DNA from 4 places in the Rhizobium rosettiformans genome. Region 4 is predicted to be linked to each of the others. Evidence: riboswitches for the same ligand, from Rfam matches in the RefSeq annotation. Region 4 holds a riboswitch; each other region holds the start of a gene.
The links. A riboswitch is a leader RNA that binds a small molecule or an ion and turns the genes downstream of it on or off. The one in region 4 is predicted to bind cobalamin.
Positions count from the first base shown of each region.

Region 1: linked by a shared signal. The riboswitch ahead of D4A92_RS11980 (aromatic ring-hydroxylating oxygenase subunit alpha) and the one ahead of D4A92_RS06935 (ABC transporter ATP-binding protein) in region 4 are both predicted to bind cobalamin.
Region 2: linked by a shared signal. The riboswitch ahead of bluB (5,6-dimethylbenzimidazole synthase) and the one ahead of D4A92_RS06935 (ABC transporter ATP-binding protein) in region 4 are both predicted to bind cobalamin.
Region 3: linked by a shared signal. The riboswitch ahead of cobU (bifunctional adenosylcobinamide kinase/adenosylcobinamide-phosphate guanylyltransferase) and the one ahead of D4A92_RS06935 (ABC transporter ATP-binding protein) in region 4 are both predicted to bind cobalamin.

Region 1 is NZ_CP032405.1:2,491,998-2,495,327, forward strand. Features, by position in the region: gene D4A92_RS11970 (GGDEF domain-containing protein) at 1-574, shown strand, start outside; gene D4A92_RS11975 (DUF6656 family protein) at 591-1,196, opposite strand; cobalamin riboswitch at 1,500-1,702, shown strand; gene D4A92_RS11980 (aromatic ring-hydroxylating oxygenase subunit alpha) at 1,802-3,046, shown strand; gene D4A92_RS11985 (hybrid-cluster NAD(P)-dependent oxidoreductase) at 3,048-3,330, shown strand, end outside.
Region 2 is NZ_CP032405.1:3,784,266-3,787,595, forward strand. Features, by position in the region: gene D4A92_RS18560 (acyl-homoserine-lactone synthase) at 1-143, shown strand, start outside; gene D4A92_RS18565 (DUF2865 domain-containing protein) at 273-1,328, shown strand; gene bluB (5,6-dimethylbenzimidazole synthase) at 1,285-2,022, opposite strand; cobalamin riboswitch at 2,064-2,253, opposite strand; gene D4A92_RS18575 (TolB family protein) at 2,293-3,129, opposite strand; gene D4A92_RS18580 (hypothetical protein) at 3,149-3,330, opposite strand, start outside.
Region 3 is NZ_CP032405.1:3,365,334-3,368,663, reverse strand. Features, by position in the region: gene cobW (cobalamin biosynthesis protein CobW) at 1-848, opposite strand, end outside; gene cobU (bifunctional adenosylcobinamide kinase/adenosylcobinamide-phosphate guanylyltransferase) at 852-1,382, opposite strand; cobalamin riboswitch at 1,568-1,941, opposite strand; gene D4A92_RS16530 (hypothetical protein) at 2,008-2,826, opposite strand; gene D4A92_RS16525 (ATP12 family chaperone protein) at 2,890-3,330, opposite strand, start outside.
Region 4 is NZ_CP032405.1:1,472,117-1,475,446, forward strand. Features, by position in the region: gene D4A92_RS06930 (NAD(P)/FAD-dependent oxidoreductase) at 1-1,056, shown strand, start outside; cobalamin riboswitch at 1,180-1,410, shown strand; gene D4A92_RS06935 (ABC transporter ATP-binding protein) at 1,613-2,407, shown strand; gene D4A92_RS06940 (ABC transporter substrate-binding protein) at 2,428-3,330, shown strand, end outside.

The DNA of each region.
Region 1 (3,330 bases), 1.0 Mb from region 4:
GGCCGAAGCCGCGAAGTTCGTCGATCCGGTTACCCGCCTTGCCTCCCGCCGCGCCTTCAACAAGGCCGTTGCCAAGATCTACGTCAACCCGGAAATGCCGGTGCTCTGCGGCGTCGCGATCGGCGAGATCGACGACTATGCCCGAATCCAGGAGCAGATGGGCCCGGCGGTCGCCGAGCGGTTCCTGATGCAGGTCGCCAAGGTGCTGGAAGCCGTCTCCGGCGGTGGCGATCTCGCCTGCCGCTTCGATGCAGGCCGCTTTGGTCTGCTGCTCTACACGTCCGACCAGGAAGAGATCAGCCGCGTCGTCGAACTCGTCCGCGCCAAGCTCAAGGCCACCAATTTCGTCGGCTCGTCGACGGGTGCGCGCATGGGCCAACTCGGCATGTCCTTTGGCATCTGCTATTCCGAACAGGCCCCGAACGCCTTCGACTTCACCAACTTCGCCGAAAAGGCGCTCGCCACATCCAAGGCAGCCGGCGGCGATACCGTGACGATCTACGGTGCAAGCGATTATGTCTCGAAGGATTGGCTGCTCTACAAGAAGAAGCCGGTCGGCGGTTTCGGCGCCTGAGCGTCGAAGTCCACTTTCAAAGTTTTGCGATGATCTTCCTGAGCTCGGCGTCTCGTGCGCCGAGCATCAGCACGTTTCGCAGCGCCTCTTTCGGATCCACGGTCTGGAACAGCAGCCCGTTGTCGCGGACTGAACGGTCGATGGTCATCGACTTGGCCTCTGCTTCCGGCTTGATCGCCACGGCGAAATACATTCGTCCGTAATTCTGCTTGATCTGCTCGAAGAACACCTCTTCGCCACCGAGTTCGGCAAAGAAGTTGGCGATGTAGAAGGCCCATTTGACATCGGCATACTGCGCGAAGTTCGTGCGCGCCGCCGTCACGTGACAGTAGCCCAGATGCGGGCTGTTGTTTAGCGTGCGGTGGAAAATGACCTTGGGAAACTTGATCGAGCGATGGAAGGCGTTGATCCGCTCATGCGTCGTCTCGGCGGCCCGCTCGAGCCGGCGCCCGGTACGCGCAGCCACTTCCTCGTAGGTCAGATACCGGCGTTCGTCCGGCAGCCAATCCTCGCGGCTGCGCGAAATCCGTCCGGTTCGAAGGAATTCGGTATGGACGGCCTTGGATGGCGACGGCGGCTTCGTTTCCGCTTTCGGAGCCGCGTAGTATCTGAGTTTCTGCATCTTGACGCTCTGACGGTACCCGGACTGATTGCTTGAGCTTAACGCAGCATGGTTAATCATGATTTGATGGTATTCTACATCGGCGAGATTTCGCGAGGCTTGCCGCAGTGCAATTCCGGAGAATGGCCTTGAATCGCCCGTTTGCGCCATGATTTCAGCGGCCGGAAAGATGCCGCCGCCACACCCTTCGGAAAACAATGGGAAATTCCCGAAATCTCTCCCCTAGATCGCCATCTGTGCGATGTCGCAAACGATTTGGGCCGTGTCGTTCCGCAATGCAGCGCAGCCCTGCGCCCTGTGATTAGATGCAGGCAAGCTCGAGGTGCTGCCCTGCTAGGGAGGGTGGGAAATCGGGAAGCCGGTCAAAATCCGGCGCTGCCCCCGCAACGGTGGTGGAGAATGCGTTTTGGCACAAGGCCACTGGGGGCAACCCTGGGAAGGCGCCGACGCGGTCCGCAAATGGACCACTCCTGAGCCCGGAAACCAGCCTCGGCAGACGGACATTTGAGGTTGCGGAGGGCGACCGGAGATAGCCATGCACACCGCCTTCTTAAGGCGGGCGCTGTGCTCTCTTCTCCCCCGAATTTTTGAAACACGAGGACGACATGGACCTGCAGGCCAACGTGCTGCGCCAGCTGAAGAACCGCCGCGAGGGTTTCTCCCTTGAGCAACCATTCTACATCGACCAGGACTATTTCAAGCTCGACATGGAGATGATCTGGTATCGCGACTGGCTGTTCATCGGCCATGACTGCGAGATCCCGCGCGCCGGCAACTATTTCACCGCCCAGATCGGCGACTATCCCGTCGTCATCGTGCGCGGCAAGGATCAGGTCATCCGGGCCTTCCACAACACCTGTCGCCACCGCGGCCACCGCGTCTGCACCAAGGACAAGGGCGCTGCGGCGAAGCTCGTCTGCCCTTATCACAACTGGACCTATGACCTTGACGGTTCGCTGGTCTTCGCCCGCCAGATGGGCGAGACTTTCGACAAGGCCGAATTCGGCCTGAAGACCTTGCATTGCGAAAGCGTCGGCGGCTACATCTTCGTCTGCCTCGCCAATGAGCCTGCCGATTTCGCGCCCGTCCGCGCTTCCATCGAGCCTTATCTCCGACCGCATCGCCTCTGGGAAGCCAAGGTCGCCCACAAGAACACGATCATCGAAAAGGGCAACTGGAAGCTCGTCTGGGAAAACAACCGCGAATGCTACCACTGCGCCGGCAACCATCCGGAGCTCTGCCGTACCTATCCGGAAGCCCCGACTGCAACCGGCGTCCAGGGTGCAGGCGATGATCCGTTCATTTCCGAGCACTGGGCGCGCTGCGAAGCCGCAGGCCTGCCGTCCACGTTCAACATGGACCCGTCGGGCCAGTTCCGCACCGCCCGCATGCCGCTGATAGAGGATGCCGAGAGCTACACCATGTCCGGCAAGCGCGCCGTGAAGAAGCCGCTCTCCGCCGATGTGCCGATCAGCCATATCGGCACCATGCTGCTCTTCCACTATCCGACGACCTGGAACCACATTCTCGGCGACCACGCGATCTCCTTCCGCGTCCTGCCGATCTCGGCGGAGGAAACCGCCGTCACCACCACCTGGCTGGTCAACAAGGATGCGGTCGAAGGCGTCGATTACGACTTGGAAGAGCTGACCCATGTCTGGAACATGACCAACGACCAGGACCGCTCGATCGTTGAAGAGAACGCCTTTGGTATCCGCTCGCCGGCCTATGAGCCCGGTCCCTATTCCGTCGATCACGAAGGTGGCGTCATGCAGTTCGTCGAATGGTATTCCAACTTCATGATGGGCCGCCTGCAGGGCGACAAGGCCCGCCTGTCCGTGGTGGCGTGAGATGAACATCGCCGTCACCCAGTATCGCCATGTCGATGAGATGCGCCCCTGGTCCGACCGAGAGCATCTCTTGGAATGCGTCGCCGTCACGCCGGAAGCTGCCGACGTGATGACCTTCACCTTCAAGCCGAACAAGCCGGGCCTCTGGTTCCGTTATCTGCCCGGCCAGTTCGTGACGCTCGAGATCCCCGTCGGGCCAGAGCCGGTCATGCGCACCTACACGCTCTCCTCCAGCCCCTCGCGTCCCTATACTGTGGCCGTGACTGTCAAGGCGCAGAAGGAGA
Region 2 (3,330 bases), 2.1 Mb from region 4:
CTCAGCGGATCGGCGTGGTCCAGGCAGTCGCGGTCTCCTGGGAGGTGTCGCAGGATCTGCTTGAGCGGATGAAGGCGGTGGCCGCCATCGACGGCAGCGTGCTCGAAGCGCCGATGACCCTGACGGCAGCGCAGGCCGCCTGACGCGAGACATGGCGGATGGCCGCTCGTGCTTCCGCCACGTCATCCGTCATTTTCATTTGGCCGTCACTCGGCTATCTTCAGATCACAAGGGTCGTCATATGCCTTGCAAACGACAACTGGGATCCGGATGTGCCGAGCAGGATAGTCAGTTCCATTGCCTTGCTGATCGCCCTCGGCAGCGCGCTGCCGAACGGGGCTGAAGCCTCGGCGCTCTGCGAGCGACTGCGCGACAGGCTGGTTCTGGTCGAACAGGGCGGACAGTCGCCTGAAATCAACAGCTATGCCAGTGCCATAGCCCAGCAGAACCTCGAACTGCGCAAGGCGCGCCAGGATCAGCGGCGGCTGCGCTGCCTGACCTCTTCCATAGTCCAGATCCGCCCGGATGGCGGCAATGACTGCAGCGATCTGGCATCAGCAATCTCCCGGATGGAGGCCAATCGCGACATCCTGGCGGCAAGACTTGCCGATCTCCGCGAGAACCGCGCAGAAGATGCGCGAGCAGCCCTGGTCACAGCACTTGAAGCGAATGGCTGCGGACCGGATCAAGCGGCTTACCCGGAGGACGCCGAACGCATCCCTTACCTCGACACGCTGACGGAACCCTATCGCCCGGACCGGGCAGCCGAAGCCGCCTATTCCGCACCGCCCCCGCAGATCAGCATGATGCCCAGCGGCAATGTGCGCACGCTGTGTGTGCGTACCTGCGATGGCGGTTTCTTCCCGATCTCGTCACAGACCTCGGCGATGAACTTCGCCCGCGATGCGGCGCAATGCCAGCAGATGTGTCCTGGCACGGAGACGGAGCTGTTTTTCCACGCGCCGGAGCGCAGCGAGACCGTGGACATGATCTCGGCAGTCAGCGGTCGCCCCTATCGCGATCTGCCCAACGCCTTCCTCTACCGCAACCGGCGCAGCGATGCGGAACCCGCCTGCGCCTGCAACCTTCAGCAATACTACCAGCGCATGACGCCACGTCCGGCCGTGCCGGACTACCAGTCCTCCGTCATCGAAGTTGCACCGAGAAAAAGAGAGGCTGCGTCGGCGACTGTACCTGCTACGGAGCGCGTACTGGATGAGGCCAGCCTCAACGTCCGCCGCGTTGGCCCTGCCTTCCTCCCTTCCGACAAGGGAACGATCGATCTCAGGAACCCGGCGACATCAGGTCCACAGCCGCTGCAGGAGTGATCGGCCGTTCCGCGATCTGCCCCCAGCTCTCCTCGAAGATCAAATCGTCGAGCGGCATTCGCTTGCGCCATCCCTTTACCTCAAGCTCCGGCGTCGCATAGAGTTCGTCGACATAGCCGAGGCAGAGGTAGCCAATGATCTGGATCCGCTCCGGAATGCCAAGGAGCGCCTTCACCTCCGATTCGTGGAAAATACTGACCCAGCCGAGCCCGACCCCTTCCGCACGGGCGGCAAGCCAGAGATTCTGGATGGCGCAGACAGTCGAGAAAGCGTCCATTCTGGGATCATGGGTCCGTCCAAGCACAACGGGCCCCGCACGATCCGGATCGCAAGTGACGCAGATGTTGAGCGGCGCCTTGCGGATGCCTTCCAGCTTCAGCGATCGATAGGCGTCGCGCTGCTCGACCGGAAACATCGCCTCCGCCTCTTCGTTCGCCCGTCGGAACGCCTGCCAGATCGCCTCGCGCTTTCGAGCAGAGCGGATCAGCAGGAAACTCCATGGCTGCATGAAGCCCACGGAGGGAGCGGCATGCGCCGCCTCAAGCAGTCGTCGTACCAGGTCGTCCGGCAGCGGATCGGAAAGGAACTGGTCGCGGACATCGCGTCGCGTGTGAATGGCCCGGTAGACGGCCTGTTTATCCTGATCGGCGAAAGGCGCCGTCCGGACGAGGAACTCGTTCGGTCTGTCGTGCATCGTAATCCCCACAATGCGCAACCACCCGCCGTCCACGCGGGAAAGGTCTATCTCGCCAGGCCGGTCTTCTGACTGGGCATCATCCAGGATGCGCGCCTTCCCGGATCGCTCCAGTGGCCGGGTTTCCCCTTGCGCATCAAGTCCGCCTCACAGCGTTGGGCACGTGCCGGATTTTCGCCGGCTTCCCGATTCTCTCACCTAACGGCAAGCACCTGACTTAGGATCAATACCGCAAGAACCAGCAGCGGGACAGACCCGAATGCGACAGGCTCAGGCCTCGACCGGGAAGTAGCGGACAAAGGCGAAAGCCGATCCGTCCGGCGCCCAGTTCGGCACATTGATCGAGCCCTGACCGCCGAAGAACTCGATGAGTGTTTCGACATTGCCGCCATCGGCATCCATCAACCGAAGCCGTACCTGCTTGTCGCGCGGATGGCCTTCGACATCGGCATCGTAGGAGAGGAAGAGCACCTTCTTCCCATCCGGAGAGGGATGCGGGAACCAGTCACCATAACCGTCTGAGGTCAGCTGCTGCAGGTCGCTGCCATCGATGCGCATGCGCCAGATCTGCATGGTGCCGGTCCGGCTGGAGTTGAAATAGATCCACTGACCATCAGGCGTATAATCGGGACCATCATTGTGCCCTTCGCCGTTCGTCAGCCGCCGCTCGGCCCCGCCCTTGGTCGAGATGGTATAGATATCGAAGGCGCCGTTGCGCTCGCCGCAATAGGCAAGCTCCTTACCGTCCGGCGACCAGCCGTGCCAGTAGGATGGCATTTTGTCGGTGACCTGGCGCGGCTCGTCGTCACCATCACCCAGCAGATAGATGCAGGACTTGCCGAAGAGCGTATGGTCGGAGAAAGCGATCGAGGCGCCATCCGGCGAGATCCCGTGATCATTGTTGAGACGCACGGCAAAACCCGTGTCGATCAGTTCCGGTTCGGGATCGTCTTCATCGAGCGGCAACGCATAAAGAAGACCATCGCCGTTGATGACCAGAAACTCGCCATCGCGCGACCAGTTGGGCGCCTCGACGAGGTCATCCGTCTGCCAGACGACCTCGCATTCTCGGGTCGTCATATCGTAGATCTCGACCGAACTGCGCATCATGGTCTCCTTGGAAGAATCAATCAGCACCTGAGCGATTTTCCATCGTCTGGCGCAGTTTGGCGAAGATCGCCCGGCCCGTCTGCTCAATGTGAGCATTGCGCCATTCGGTGTAGAAACCCCAGATCAAGCTGACGATCAGCGTGAGGAACCCGATGCCGAGCATCTTGAAGCTCCCGTCCCACAGACCGTAGCAGCCGA
Region 3 (3,330 bases), 1.9 Mb from region 4:
CGATCGATGAAATCGGACGCGTCTTTGATCGCACCAAGCTTCAGGACGAAGCTTTCAAATTCGTCGTGATCGTGATGATGATCGTGGTCTTCGCCCGAGGCATGCAGCGCCTCGTGCTCCAGCTCGTGATGCGACTTCCGGTTCTCGATGTCGTCTTCGGTGCTGGCGCCAATGCCGAGCAGCACGAGCGAGGGCACTTCGCCGTTCTTCGCCTCGATCATCGAGGGCTTGCGGCTGGTGCGGCCAGTCACCTCGGCGCGTACGGCGGCGATGCCGGCGGCATCCAGCAGATCTGTCTTGTTGAGGACGATCAGGTCGGCGCAGGTCAGCTGGTCCTCGAACAGTTCCTCGATCGGGCTTTCGTGGTCGAGATTGTCGTCCTCGGCGCGCTGGGCAGCAACCGCATCGTGGTCATCGGCGAAACGACCGGCGGCAACAGCCGCGCTGTCGACGACGGTAACAACACCATCGACAGTGACGCGGGTGCGGATATCCGGCCAGTTGAAGGCGGCGACCAGCGGCTGCGGCAAAGCGAGACCTGAGGTCTCGATGACGATATGGTCGGGCTTCACGTCGCGGTCGAGCAGCTTCTGCATGGTCGGCACGAAGTCGTCGGCAACCGTGCAGCAGATGCAGCCATTGGTGAGTTCGATGATGTCGTCTTCGGTGCAATTGTCAGCGCCGCAACCCTTCAGCACATCGCCATCGACGCCGAGATCGCCGAATTCATTGATGATCAGCGCGATCTTCTTGCCGCCGGCATTCATCAGCATGTTGCGGATGATGGTGGTCTTGCCGGCCCCGAGGAAGCCGGTGATGACGGTGGCGGGGATCTTTTGCTGCAACATGGTTCAACCCTTCATTTTCAACGGCAAGCCCGCCGCGATAAAATAGACTTCAGCCGCCTCTGCGGCGATGGCTTGGTGGAGACGGCCGGCATGGTCGCGGAAGGCGCGGGCCATCTTGTTTTCGGGCACGATGCCGAGGCCGACTTCATTGGAGACGAAGATGATGGTGGCCTTGAGTTCCCCAAGACTGGCGGCGAGTGCCGCGCTGTCTGCGTCGACGTCACGGCCTTCCTCCATCATCAGATTGGTGACCCAGAGCGTCAGGCAGTCGACGAGGATCACCCGCTCGGGCTTGTCGAGCGTCTTCAGTACCCCGACGAGATCCAGCGGCTCCTCATGCGTCGTCCAGCCGTCATTGGCTCGGTCGGCCTTGTGGCTCTCGATGCGGGCGCGCATCTCGTCGTCCCAGGCACGGCCAGTGGCGAGGTAAAACCTGTCGAAGCGCGTATCGCGCGCTAATCCCTCGGCAAAGCGTGACTTGCCCGAGCGTGCGCCACCGAGAACCAGGATGGATCGGGATTGGGATGCGGTCATGGAGTGCCATGGCCCCCAACCGCGCGCAGATGCCCTGCTGCGCATGCATCAAACATGCACGAAATATCAGGAGATGCCCTGCCCGCAGATACGGACGGACATCCACGGGACCGCAAGGACCCGTCGAAACAATGTGTCGCCACGACAACCTCCGTGCTGGCAACGGGGAGACCTCCCCAGTGTGGGCACCATGCCCGTGGATGGCAGGTCTCCTGGCTCGCAGGTCGTGGTCTTTAAAGGACCGTCGGGTTCTCCTCGCCTTCCCAGGGTTAGCTAGCAACACGAAAGAGCGGACGATTCGTAGAATAAGAGGCGTCCTGCCCCGGCTGATCGTGTTGCCACCCCAGTGGCTTTTCCGTCCTGCCGTTTTTCAGCGGCCGGCCGCACCCTGCGACCTGTTGCCACTTGAAACGGCAGAGCGGATGGAGAACCCTCGCTGCAATACAGTCGCGGGGTCGGCTGCGTTCGGCGTGCCCGGTTGGGGTCCACGCCTTCGCATTCCCTTTTGCTCTCCGGACAACATCTCTGCCGTTCGGAAACCATCCAGCACGAGGATTAGGCCGAGGTCGAAGCCGAGTCAATCACAGCTGCGGCGGAGAGCTGCGTCATTGCGCACGAGGGTCGATCAAGGGCTTGCGGAGCAGTCCGGCGTGACGGCTGGGTCGCAATCCGGCCGCAGGCGAATGGTACCCACGGCTCCCTGTTCGACCGGCGTACCCTTGCCGATGTCGGCGGCGCGACGCGCAGGTTGTGCGGGGGCTGCGGGCTGCGGCGGCTGCACCTCGGCCACGGGTGGTGCCGCCATTTCACGCGGTGGCGGAGGAACTGCCGTATTCTGGGTAGTCAGAGCAGAAGGCTTACGCGGCGCCGCCTGCGGCGCTGCCGAGGCAGCGCGTGGCGATGCCGCCCGAGCGTTCGGCACAATTATCGGCGGCGGTTCCGAAGCGAGCCGCGTGGAAATGGTTCGCTGCGGCAGGGGCTTGCGGACACGCGGCGTGGTCAGGGAGAAGGCAAAGCGGATCCGGGCTGCGACCTCTTCCGCCAGCGCCTGACGCGCCCAACGCGGGTCGTCCGTTGGGCTGTTGACGGTGAATACGCCCTGGGCGACCGGTTGCCCGGTTTCGACCGATGTCGCTGTTACCGTGAACTTCGCCTGGGCGAGACGCCGACGGGCGCCCTCGCCAAATCCCAGGCGATCGATCTTGACCAGCAGGACGACGCGCTCGGCACCCGCAGGAGGACGCGTTGCTGCAATCGCAGCGGAGACACGGCGATCGACGCTTTCGATGAGGTCGAGCGGGATGCGCGCATCGGCCATGACCGTCACGTTGCGGACGTAGTAGACCAATGGACGGTCAATGCTGCGCCCGAAGAAGACAGAGCAGGATGCGAGCAGCAGGGCGAAGCCCATGGCGACGGCAATGCGAAGGCTGCAAGCGAACATGACGACCCCGGACAGGTGATTCTGAACCTGCCCGAGAATTCGCCATTTATGGTTAGTGTAGAGTTAACTTGCCGCCTGAAGGGTCGCGAAGAGTGACGCTGCCGATGCGAACTCGCCGTAACGGGCCTCACGACGCGCTTCGGCTTCGGCATCAGAACCCCAATGCTCGATGGTCCAGTCCTCGTCGAGATGGGCAAGCGACCAGACTTCGTCCAGATCGAAGGCGCCCTCGGCAAAGGCAAGGGTCAGCACAGCCGAGCCCGTCAGCGTGGTTACCACGTTGAGGCAGGAGATCTGGAAAGTATCGCGGTAACGCTCGAGAGCGCGCGCGTAAGCAGCAATGGCTTCCTTCGGTTGCTCCTGATGCATCACGCCCTCGACGAGGATGAAGCGGGCGCCGTGCGCGGTCGAGATCCAGCCAAGCAGTGGGTCCCAGCGAGCCGACTGACGGTCGATCAGTTCTTTCGGGCCGTCGGCGCGGTAGCAGAGAAGATCAGTGCCTGC
Region 4 (3,330 bases):
AACATTCATGTGCTGATGGGAGAGGTGGTGTCGATCGATCCGACCGCCCGGACGGTCTCCCTCGCCGATGGGGCGGCAATTCCCTACGATCGCCTCGTCCTCGCGACGGGTTCAAAATACAACTATTTCGGTAATGAGGACTGGCAGAAACATGCGCCGGGGCTGAAATCGATCCACGAAGCCCGGCAGATCCGTCACCGCCTCCTCCTCGCCTTCGAACAGGCCGAGCGAAGCCAGGACGAGGCAGAGCAGCGCCGCCTCTTGACCAGCGTGGTCATCGGTGGTGGCCCGACCGGCGTCGAGATGGCCGGCGCCATTTCAGAACTCGGTCGCTTCATGATCGAGCGCGACTTCCGCAGCCTGCGACCGGAGCAGCATCATGTCGTACTCGTTGAGGCCGGTCCGCGTATTCTGGCAACCTTCCCCGAGAACCTCTCGGATTACGCGGCCGACTACCTCCGGAACATCGGCGTGGATATCCGGCTGAACACGCCCGTCGAAGACGTGACCGCCGAGGGCGTGCAGGTGAAGGACAGATTCCTGCCGGCGAGCTGCATCGTCTGGGGAGCCGGCGTGAAGGCATCACCGGCCGCTGACTGGCTTGGCATCTCGCCGGGCCCGGGCGGGCGCCTACCGGTGGCGCGGGACCTCTCGGTGGATGGCTTAGAGGGAGTCTATGCCATTGGCGATACCGCGCTGGCTTTGGACGAAGATGGCGAAGCATTGCCCGCCCTCGCTCAGGTGGCCAAACAACAGGGCACGTTCCTCGGCAAAGCGCTCAAAGCCAGCCTCCTAAAGGGTGCGGCAGTGCCGAACTTCCGCTTCCACAACCGCGGCAATACGGCGGTCATCGGCAGAAACGCAGCCATTTTCGACTTCGGTACCTGGCAGCTCAAAGGCCGCTTTGCCTGGCTGCTCTGGGCGATCGTCCATGTCTATCTGCTGGTCAATTTCGAGAAACGCCTGCTTGTGAGCGTTCAGTGGATCTGGCGTTACACCACCCGCCAGAGAGGCGCGCGCCTGATCGACGAAAACTTCATCGCCCCTGACAAATAGCGGCTTTCATTGACGAGCTGAGGGTAGACGCTGTTTCACAGTAGACAACCCAATCTGAGATCTATAGACGTTACGATATTACATAACCAAGAAGATCGAGGCTTGACCGCCAGGGGCTGCAGGTCCTATGCAAGCAGTGACGGTTCCCCGCCGGATGACTCCGAGGGGATTAATAGGGAACACGGTGAGGACGACCCAATAGGGACCAAGACCGTGGCTGCCCCCGCAACTGTAAGCGGATTGCTGTCCATTCTCGCGGCGTGAAAGCGCCGGGCCACTGCGGGTCACCGTGGGAAGGCAAATGGAGAGCGCATATCCGTGAGCCAGGAGACCTGCCGTCAAGTGAAGAGAACGAAGCGGACGGGGTGTTCCGATGGATACGAACTGGCTTTTGCGCCGCGCCTCCTGGCGCGCCGACCACACGCCATTTTGCCTCCGGAGAAATCCTGCGGAGGAACGGCATGCATTACCTTCCAGATCATGACGCGCAGGGACGGGCGATCGGCCTTGGCCATGGCGTAACGCTCGGCGTTTCGTCGTTCGATGAGGTCCGCCCATGAGCTGTACCAGCAAGGGCTGCCCGATCCGGGTCACCGATATCGGTTGGGGGCCGAAGTCATCCCAGTTTTTGGTCCGAGGCGTTTCCTTCTCCCTCGATGCCGGCGACCGGCTGGCAATCGTCGGGCCGAACGGGGCTGGCAAGACCACGCTTCTGCGCTGCCTCTATCGCGGTGTTAGCCCGCTGGAGGGGCGCGTCGAGGTCGACGGTCAGGATATCTGGCAGATGAGTGCCCGCCAGCTTGCCCGTCGGGTGGCGGTCGTTCTGCAGGAAATGCCGGGCGACTTCCCGTTCACCGTCCGCGACGTGGTGATGATGGGGCGCGTTCCCTGGCGCGAAGGCCTTGCGGGCTGGAGCGAAGAAGACCGAGCCGAAGCAGAGCACGCGCTCGATCATCTCGATCTGCTGCGGCTGGCGAACCGGCAGTTCTCGACCTTGTCGGGAGGTGAGAAGCAGCGTGTCCTGGTGGCACGTGCGCTGGCGCAGAAGCCTGAAATCCTCATACTCGACGAGCCGACCAACCATCTGGATATCCGCCACCAGCTCGAGATCCTCGATCTGCTCGGCGCTTTGAACCTGACGATCATCACGACCCTGCACGACATTAACCTCGCCGCCGAGTTTGCAACGCATATTGCCCTGATGCATGGCGGCCGGATGAATGCGTTCGGCCCACCGGAAGCTGTTTTGACCGAACAGGCCCTGTCCGGAACCTTCGGTGTCCTCGCCGCCCGTCAACAGGCGGAGGGCGCTCGATCCCATCGTTTTTCCTTTTCCCTTGCCTTGACCTGATTTTGAAAGGATCCGCCCATATGGCTTCCCGTCTTCTATTGTCTGCTACGCTCTTTGCCTCGGTCTTCGCCGCCTCCTCGGTCTTCGCCGCCTCCTCGGCCTTCGCCTATCCTGTCACGGTCAAGAGCTGCGATCGCGAGGTCACGTTCGACGCCCCTCCGGCACGTGCGATCTCCAATGACGTCAACCTGACCGAGATGATGCTGGCCCTGAAACTGCAGGACCGCATGGTCGGTTACACCGGGATCTCCGGTTGGAAGACGCTGGATGAGGGGCTGCGGGAAGGTGTGAAGGAGTTGCCGGAGCTTTCGCCGAAATACCCGACGAAGGAAGTGCTGCTGAACGCCGATGCCGATTTCTACTTCGCCGGCTGGAACTACGGCATGAAGGTTGGCGGCGAGGTGACGCCCGAAACGCTCGAGCCCTTCAAGATCAAGGTCTACGAGCTGACGGAGTCCTGCATCCATATCATGGCGAAGAACAAGCCGACGATGGACGACATGTTCGTCGACCTGCTGAACCTCGGCAAGATCTTTGGCGTCGAGGACCGCGCCGAGGCCCTGGTTGCTGGCTACCGCAAGCAACTGGACGACATCACCACCCGCATCGGCGGCATCGAAAAGCCGGTCCGCGTCTTTGTCTATGATTCCGGCACCGAGAAGCCCTTCACCTCGGGTCGCTTCGGCATTCCGACCGCAATGATCGAAGCCGCAGGCGGCGTGAACATCATGGAAGACGTCGAAAAGAGCTGGACGGAAGTGTCCTGGGAGCCGGTCATCGAGCGCAATCCGGAAGTCGTCGTCATCGTCAACTACGGCGATGTCACGGCCGAACAGAAGATCGCTTTCATGAAGGAAAACCCGGCCTTCAAGAATCTCGATGCCGTCAAGCAGGATCGCTTCGTGGTGCTGGAATATGTTGAG